DNA from 2 places in the Rahnella sp. PD12R genome. Region 1 is predicted to be linked to the other one. Evidence: predicted binding sites of a transcription regulator. Region 1 holds the regulator's gene; the other holds the start of a gene.

Region 1 (4,216 bases):
ACCATAATCTGTTCTGCCAGATCCTGAACCGTTGGCGTCAGCCAGCTCGGACGTTGCGCTTCGATAGGATCGATCGCTTCACGCCAGGTTGGTACGTTCTGGTTCAGATACGTGGTCAGATGCAACGGTTCACCAAAGTTCACATAACCCTGGCCGAGGTTACGCAGTTTGCGTAAACCATTGAGCATCTGGGTCAGACTTTCTTTCTCTTTGGTCGCACCGCGCAATTCTTTCGCGTAGGTGCCCACTTCCATGACGTGTTCGTAACCGATGTAAATCGGCACTAACGTAATCGGACGTGAACCGCCGCGCAGCATGGCCTGAATAGTCATCGCCAGCGTGCCGGTTTTCGGCTCCAGCAAACGCCCGGTACGCGAACGGCCACCTTCCACGAAATATTCCACGGAATAACCACGGCTGAACAGCTCGCCGAGATACTCACGGAATACCGTCGAATATAGCTTGTTGCCTTTGAACGTACGGCGGATGAAGAACGCACCCAGACGGCGGAAAATCGGGCCAGCGGGCCAGAAATTCAGGTTGATACCGGCCGCAATGTGCGGAGGAACCAGCCCCTGATGATAAAGCACGTAGGACAGTAACAGATAATCCATGTGGCTGCGGTGGCAGGGCACATAAACGATTTCCTGCCCGTCCAGCGCCAGCTGACGCACACGTTCCGCATTATTGACGTTGATGCCTTTATACAGGCGGTTCCACGTCCAGCTCAGCACGCGATCAGAAAGGCGCACGGCTTCATACGAGAAGTTAGCCGCAATCTCTTCCATCAGCGCGATGGCGTTTTGCTGGGCTTTTTCGTGTGAAATCTTCTTACTGCGCGCTTCATCTTCAATGGCTTTTTCGATGGCCTTGGACGCCAGCAGCTTATTGAATAAATCCTGTCGCGCTGGCAAACGCGGGCCAACTGCCGCCAGACGCTGGCGGGAGAAGTGCATACGCGCAACACGTGCCAGTTTCTGGGCGATGGTTTTGTCGGTTCCATGCTCGGTCGCCATATAACGCAGCGAAACGGTATTGGAAAAACGGACAAAACTGTCGCGGCCCAGCCACAGCACGGCGAAGAATTTCTGGATCCCGTTCAGCACGCGCAGATGCGGCGTATCGTGGCCTTCGCGGCCTGGCGCACGGCCAAACATGACCGACACGGGCAGCATCTGAATGTCTAAATCCGGGTTATTACGGTGCAAATCCAGGTAATCGTGGAACAGCTTTACCGATTCCTGCTTTGGCGTGTAATAAGAGAAAACGCGCGGGCCTTCGGCAATAAACACATGGCTCGGCAGCAGCGTTCCGTCGATTTCCAGCGGAATAAGGGGATCAGGCAGATTTTGCGCCAGACACTGCGCGCGCAATGTCAGCAAATCGGCTTTGGAGTTATAAGGCAATACGTACAGAATTGGCCGGGTCGGGTCTAAGTGCAACTCGGTAACCGGATCTGAAGGTATGACCTTGCTCTTTACCAGCAATGAGAGTGGTAAATTCAATAATGTGTAATAAAGTCTACGCCAACCTGACATAAAAACGTGAAGCCTCTTGTTAGCAATTTCGCCGCAAGGATACCAGAAAGCTCAGACGAGATCTGTGGTGATGAGATACCATTAAACCGCTAAAATGCGCAAAACCCGCAGGACAATATTTCAAGGATCAGTAACAGAATGGCGAACCAAGTCACTGGATTTACCCGCATCTATAAAGCCGCAGGCTATTCCTGGAAAGGCCTGAAGGCCGCATGGCAAAATGAAGCCGCTTTTCGGCAGGAGGCCAGCGTTGCTATCCCGCTAATTTTATTATCTTTCTGGCTGGATGTAAGCAGTATAGAACGTATCCTGCTGATTGGCTCCGTCGTGCTGGTGTGTGTGACTGAACTGCTTAACAGCGCCATTGAATCCGCGATTGACCGCATCGGGCCTGAGTTTCACGTCCTGTCTGGACGAGCGAAAGATATTGGCTCCGCCGCTGTACTTCTGACCATCATATTGGCGATTTTTGTCTGGGTCAGCATCTTTTGGCCGCGATGGTTCTGATTTGGAATCTGCATTCCAGGAATTGTCGTTATGCCCTGTTTTTATTCAATCTTAGGTTTTCATTGACCGTTTAGCTGTATATACTCACAGCTAGACTGTATAAACAACCAGGGGGCGGAATGAAAGCTTTAACGACCAGACAACAAGAGGTCTACGACCTTATTCGCGATCATATCTCCACCACCGGTATGCCACCGACCCGCGCAGAGATTGCATCCCGTCTGGGGTTCCGTTCCCCGAACGCGGCGGAAGAACACCTTAAAGCGCTGGCGCGTAAAGGCGTTATCGAGATCGTTTCCGGTGCTTCGCGCGGTATTCGTCTGCTGATGGAAGAAGAAGAAGGTTTACCGCTGATTGGCCGCGTTGCCGCCGGTGAACCGCTGCTGGCTCAGCAGCACATCGAAGGACATTACCAGGTCGATCCGGCCATGTTTAAACCGAGTGCGGATTTCCTGCTGCGTGTCAGCGGGATGTCGATGCGTGATATCGGTATTCTGGATGGCGACCTGCTGGCAGTACATAAAACGCAGGACGTCCGTAACGGGCAAGTTGTCGTTGCGCGTATTGATGATGAAGTCACGGTCAAACGCCTGAAGAAACAGGGCAGTGTTGTTCAGCTGTTGCCTGAAAACAGCGAATTCCAGCCGATTGTGGTTGATTTGCGTGAACAGAATTTCAGCATTGAAGGTCTGGCGGTTGGCGTTATCCGCAACGGCGACTGGATCTAATCTGCGCTTAAGCTTTACGTTACAGGTGCGTTGGCCGCCTCTGACGCGCCTGTAAAATCACTATCTCATCGCCCCGTTTTGGGGCGATGTTGTTTTAAGCATTGCTCAAAAACTCTTTCGATAAAATCCTCTTTCTTACGTGTTATCCGCTGCGTTGCCTGTTCAGAGCAAATGTCGTATTCGCTTCCTCTATGCCCTGAATTACCGGCCTTTTTCAGTCAGACAGATTTCAATTCCACGTTATTTCCTGCTTTGGATTAATCCTAATAGTGGTTTTTATCCCTGTTTTGGGAAGACGAATCCGCATTCTCTACTAAGCTTAGAAGTGTTAAGGACGGGCTGCCAACAAACGTGCAGCTCCACAACCCAAGGTAACAGGAGATATTTATTATGAATAAGGACCAAGCCGACGGTAACTGGAAGCAGTTCAAAGGGAAAGTGAAAGAACAGTGGGGTAAGCTGACTGATGATGACCTGACAGTCGTTGAAGGTAAACGTGATCAGCTGGTAGGTAAGATTCAGGAGCGTTATGGCTATCAGAAGGATCAGGCCGAGAAAGAGCTCAAGGATTGGGAATCGAAAAACAAATATCACTGGTAACACGCGACTCCCCCTCGCGTATCAGTGACGTATCCTGAGTCATTGCTGCTCCTACCCGGAACACTTTCAGGATACGGGTACAAGGATGTACCCAACCTTCAATATCTTCCTTCTACACCTTAAATTATCCGTTATGCTGCGTTAAAACCCTTCCGCTTTAAGCCTTTTGAAATCCATCAAAAACACCTGATATATCAACGTTTTTTAACCACAATGCTGTGGTCGTGTTCGCAATGATCGTGACTGTCGCAGGTTTCAACAACTTTGCATTCGGCACATAAGCCATGCGCTTCAACGACTGAATGACGCAACTCAAAGCCGGATTCAAGCGCCAGTTTCGCCAGACGTTCTTCAATACCGTCTGTGGTTTTTTCCGTGACCAGCCCGCAGCGGTCACAGATAAACAGTGCAGAAGTGTGGCTCGGTTCTTCGAAATGATGGCAAAGCACATAGCTGTTAGCTGATTCAACCCGATGAATAAACCCTTGTTCCAGCAGGAAATCCAGCGCCCGGTAAACCGTTGGCGGTTTGGCCTGCGGTTCGCTGACGCGCAGCAGATCCAGCAAATCATAGGCGCTGATCGCACCGGGTTGTTGCGCCATCAGTCGCAAAACTTCCAGCCGCTGCGGTGTAAGACGAACATTGCGCTGCTGGCAAAGTTCTTCAGCTTGTGAAAGTAATTTTTCCGGATTATTCAGGGTCATAGCAACATTCTCTGAGCGCAGATTGGGATAAATAGGCCACATCATGCAGCCATTCTTAATTTTATCATGCTTCAGCCAGATCGACGAATTATGCGCCGCTCAGTTGTGAGGTTGCACGGGGGCAAAGCCGCTAAACCGG
Region 2 (4,216 bases), on a different contig from region 1:
GCGTTGCCATGCGAGCCGGACTGCACTTTGATGTAGCCATCTTTCAGTTCCAGCTGACCTTCGAAAATGCCGGTGTTCGGGCTGTGGCCGATAGCGATGAACACGCCAGCCACATCAACCTGCGATTTTTCGTCAGTACGGACATCAAGCAGGCTTGCGCCGGTAACGCCCATCTGATCGCCGACCACTTCGTTCAGCGTTTTGTGCGTGTGCAGAACGATGTTGCCGCTGGCGACTTTATCGTTCAGGCGGTCAACCAGGATTTTTTCCGCACGAAAACTGTCACGACGGTGAATGAGGTGAACCTCAGAGGCGATGTTCGCCAGATAAAGCGCCTCTTCTACAGCTGTGTTGCCGCCGCCGACTACCGCAACTTTCTGATTGCGGTAGAAGAAGCCGTCACAGGTAGCACAGGCAGAAACACCACGGCCTTTAAACGCTTCTTCAGAAGGCAGACCGATATAACGTGCCGAAGCACCGGTGGCGATAATCAGCGCGTCACAGGTATATTCGCCGCTGTCACCGGTCAGGCGGAACGGACGGTTCTGCAAATCAACTTTGTTAATATGGTCGAAAATGATTTCGGTATTAAATTTGGTCGCGTGCTCGTGCATGCGTTCCATTAAGCCCGGACCGGTCAGACCTTCCGGATCGCCCGGCCAGTTTTCCACTTCCGTCGTGGTGGTCAGCTGACCGCCTTTTTCCACACCGGTGATTAAAACCGGGTTGAGGTTAGCGCGTGCTGCATAAACTGCTGCGGTATAACCCGCCGGGCCTGAGCCCAGAATCAATAATTTACTGTGTTTAACCGTACTCATGCGTAATTCATCTCCGCGATGGCGACTAGCGATAGACCGATTGTAGGGAAAATAGCGCGTTAAAAAAAGCAAACTCAGATGTTGTTAACGATTTGTCTGATAGTTTTTACTGCCGAACCCGCGTAGAAAGGATTTCGCCGCAGGTAACTGTTTGAAGGTTAGGGTAAAAAAACAGCGCAAAGACATGAATGCGCTGGCAGGTTGTTTGCCCGTATGCGGACTTTTGATGACAAATCACGGCAGTTTGTGTGGATTTGGCTGAAATAAGGCGTGAACGGAATTGTTATTGTTCAAAGATAAAAGATAGCTAAAAAGGGGGCGCTGGCTTTTCAATCTGGCACGTTCTTCTGATTTTGCTTCTTTTACTTTGACAATCCGCTGTGCATTTGCGAAAACATCAGGGGAAGAAGAAATTAACTGCCTGTCTGTGACTTGAATTTATGCAATTGGCTGCTACCGGACCCGTTCTGGTCTTGCTTTTTGGCTTTTTAGTTACAGCAGGGTTTAGTGAATCAGGTTGGCTGTTTACAACCTATTAATTTCGCAAGGTTATTTCTTTTGAGTATCCGCTTATACGGCCGTGTTCCTTTTGACAGGGGATCAACACGGCTTTTGGATGCGTAAACCTTAATAATCGGGTCTTCGCTTGGGACAACCCTTAGACATTGAAGTTGGCTGGGGTATGGCAGGTGCAGGGAAGGACAGCAGAGAGACAATAATAATGGTAGACAACAAAAAACGTCCGGGAAAAGATCTCGACCGTATTGACCGTAACATCCTCAACGAATTGCAAAAGGATGGCCGGATTTCAAACGTCGAGCTTTCCAAACGTGTGGGATTATCTCCAACTCCATGTCTGGAGCGCGTTCGTCGTCTGGAACGTCAGGGCTTCATCAATGGTTATACCGCATTGCTCAACCCGCATTATCTGGATGCTTCGTTGCTGGTATTTGTTGAGATCACTCTCAACCGTGGCGCGCCAGATGTGTTTGAGCAGTTCAATGCGGCAGTACAAAAACTCGAAGATATTCAGGAGTGTCATTTGGTTTCTGGGGATTTCGACTACCTGTTGAAAACCCGCGTACCTGATATGTCGGCTTACCGTAAGTTGTTAGGTGAGACTTTGCTTCGTCTGCCGGGCGTTAACGACACCCGTACCTATGTGGTAATGGAAGAAGTGAAACAGACGAATCGCCTGGTCATTAAGACCCGGTAATTGTCAGGTGCAAAACCTTGCATTTTTAGCTACACTCCTGTGTATCTATACAGTTATGGCGCCGGGGTCAACTCTCGGCGCTGTTGCTTTTTCTCAGTTCACAGGAACCTGGAGAGCCTTTCTTGAGCCAGGAATACACAGAAGATAAAGAAGTTACCCTGAAAAGGCTGAGCAATGGTCGCCGTATTCTGGAGGCTTTGCTGGTCGTGGTAGCGATTTTTGCTGCTTATTTAATGGCAGCACTGGTGAGTTTTAACCCCTCTGATCCAAGCTGGTCGCAGACCGCGTGGCATGGGCCTATTCATAACTGGGGCGGTGGTGTGGGTGCCTGGATGGCCGACACGCTGTTCTTCATTTTTGGCGTATTTGGTTACGCTATTCCCCCTATTATCCTGTGTCTTTGCTGGGCGGCTTTCCGTCAGCGGGATAACCAGGATTTTGTCGATTATTTTGCACTGTCGCTGCGCCTCATCGGGACGCTGGCGCTTATTGTCACGTCCTGCGGTCTGGCATCCGTCAACGTCGATGACCTTTACTACTTCGCGTCGGGTGGTGTGATCGGCAGTTTGCTGAGCACAGCGATGACGCCGTACTTCAACAACGTCGGGGCAACACTGGTTCTGCTGTGCGTCTGGGCGGCCGGGCTGACGCTGTTCACCGGCTGGTCATGGCTGACGATCGCTGAAAAAATCGGCGGTGCAGTGCTTGGCGTCACTAATATCGTGACCAACCGTTCGCGTCGGGATGACGATTACGAATACGACGAGCAGGACGATCCGTTACTGGAAGAAGATGACGAAAAACCGGCAACGAAAGTGGCTCCTGCCGCGGTTGCTGCTACTGCGGCCGCCGCTGTGCCAGAGGCTGTCGCGGCTTCAGACGCTGACGAAGACGACGTTCTTTTCTCTGCGCCTTCCGTAACAGAACCCGCCGTACAAACGCCCCCGGTTGCGCCAGTAATTGCGGCCGAACCGGCTCCGGCTATGGCGGCAGAAACAGTGAATCCGTATGCGGCTGAACCACCGGTGGCAGAAATTGCTCCGTCTCCGCAAGCACCGCAACCTGCTGCTCCGCCGTTATACAACTTCGAAATTCCGGAAGAGACACCTGTGCCGCGTCACCCGCAGCCGGTACAACAATCACCTTCTCCGGCACCGGTTCAGCGCAGCGATGACGATGGCCCGAGTATGGGTAACTGGCAGACGGCGGTTGAGCATTCACGTTCTCCGTTTGATTTCAGCTCTGCGGCACCTGATGCGGCGCAAATTGCGAGCGTCGCGGCCACCGCAGCACTGGCAACCGGCCTTGCGCAGGCAGGGCAGTCGGCGGCAACTTCTGCCGGCAATACATTTATGCCAGCGTTCAGCGCCGTGAGTGATGAAAATCCTCAGGTGAAGAAAGGCTTCGGGCCGGAATTGCCGCGTCCGAATCCGGTGCGTATTCCAACGCGTCGCGAACTGGCTTCGTACGGGATTAAATTGCCGTCACAGCGCATCGCCGAACAGCAGGAAAATGCACAGGCTGCCGCACAAAAAGAGGCAGAACACGCTGACTGGCATAACGATCCTCTGGCGCAGGCTGATGAGGAGGCCCGACAGGAGGCGGCGTTACAGGAAGCTTTTGCGGCTCAGCAGCAGGAACGCTACGGTGAATCTGTCACCGAAGATGAGCCTGATGAAGAAGCAGCGTTGCAGGAAGCGGAATTACGCAACGCGTTTGCGGCGCGTGAAAATGCCCGTTATCAGCAGGACGTCGAACCTCAAAGTGGTCTGGTTCAGCATCATCACTCGCAGAGTCTGCCTCAGGAAGTGACAAACACTGCTGCGGATGATTTCGCTGCGGCTGCGATGAAACTGAGCCAGCACGATGCGTTCAGCTTCTCGCCAATGGCCGATCTGGTTGATGATACACCGTCAGAACCGTTATTCACGTTGCCAGCTCAGGCAGAAGAAGAACCACAGCCTGCGACGTTTGCACAACAACCGCCTTATCAGCGTCAGACCACTTCAGAACCGGTGCAGCATGCGCAGGAATACGAAGCGCCACGTCAGTCATCGCCGTCGGCACAGCCTGATATGGACAGCCTGATCCACCCGTTCCTGATGCGTAATGAGCAGCCGCTGGTCAAACCGACAACGCCGCTGCCATCTCTGGATCTGCTGACCTCGCCACCGGCGGAAGC

The links. The regulator LexA, encoded in region 1, represses DNA repair genes until DNA is damaged. The targets are predictions, from matches to a motif close to TNCTGTATGTACATACAGNA.
Region 2: the regulator LexA is predicted to act here: its motif matches at 2,070-2,089, upstream of KWG64_RS06875 (DNA translocase FtsK 4TM domain-containing protein).

What each region holds. Positions count from the first base shown of each region.
Region 1 covers NZ_JAHTMS010000004.1:119,014-123,229, forward strand. Annotated here, with positions in the region: gene plsB (glycerol-3-phosphate 1-O-acyltransferase PlsB) at 1-1,538, opposite strand, end outside; gene KWG64_RS09855 (diacylglycerol kinase) at 1,677-2,045, shown strand; gene lexA (transcriptional repressor LexA) at 2,165-2,773, shown strand; gene KWG64_RS09865 (CsbD family protein) at 3,164-3,373, shown strand; gene zur (zinc uptake transcriptional repressor Zur) at 3,568-4,077, opposite strand.
Region 2 covers NZ_JAHTMS010000002.1:613,515-617,730, reverse strand. Annotated here, with positions in the region: gene trxB (thioredoxin-disulfide reductase) at 1-818, opposite strand, end outside; gene lrp (leucine-responsive transcriptional regulator Lrp) at 1,540-2,034, shown strand; gene KWG64_RS06875 (DNA translocase FtsK 4TM domain-containing protein) at 2,157-4,216, shown strand, end outside.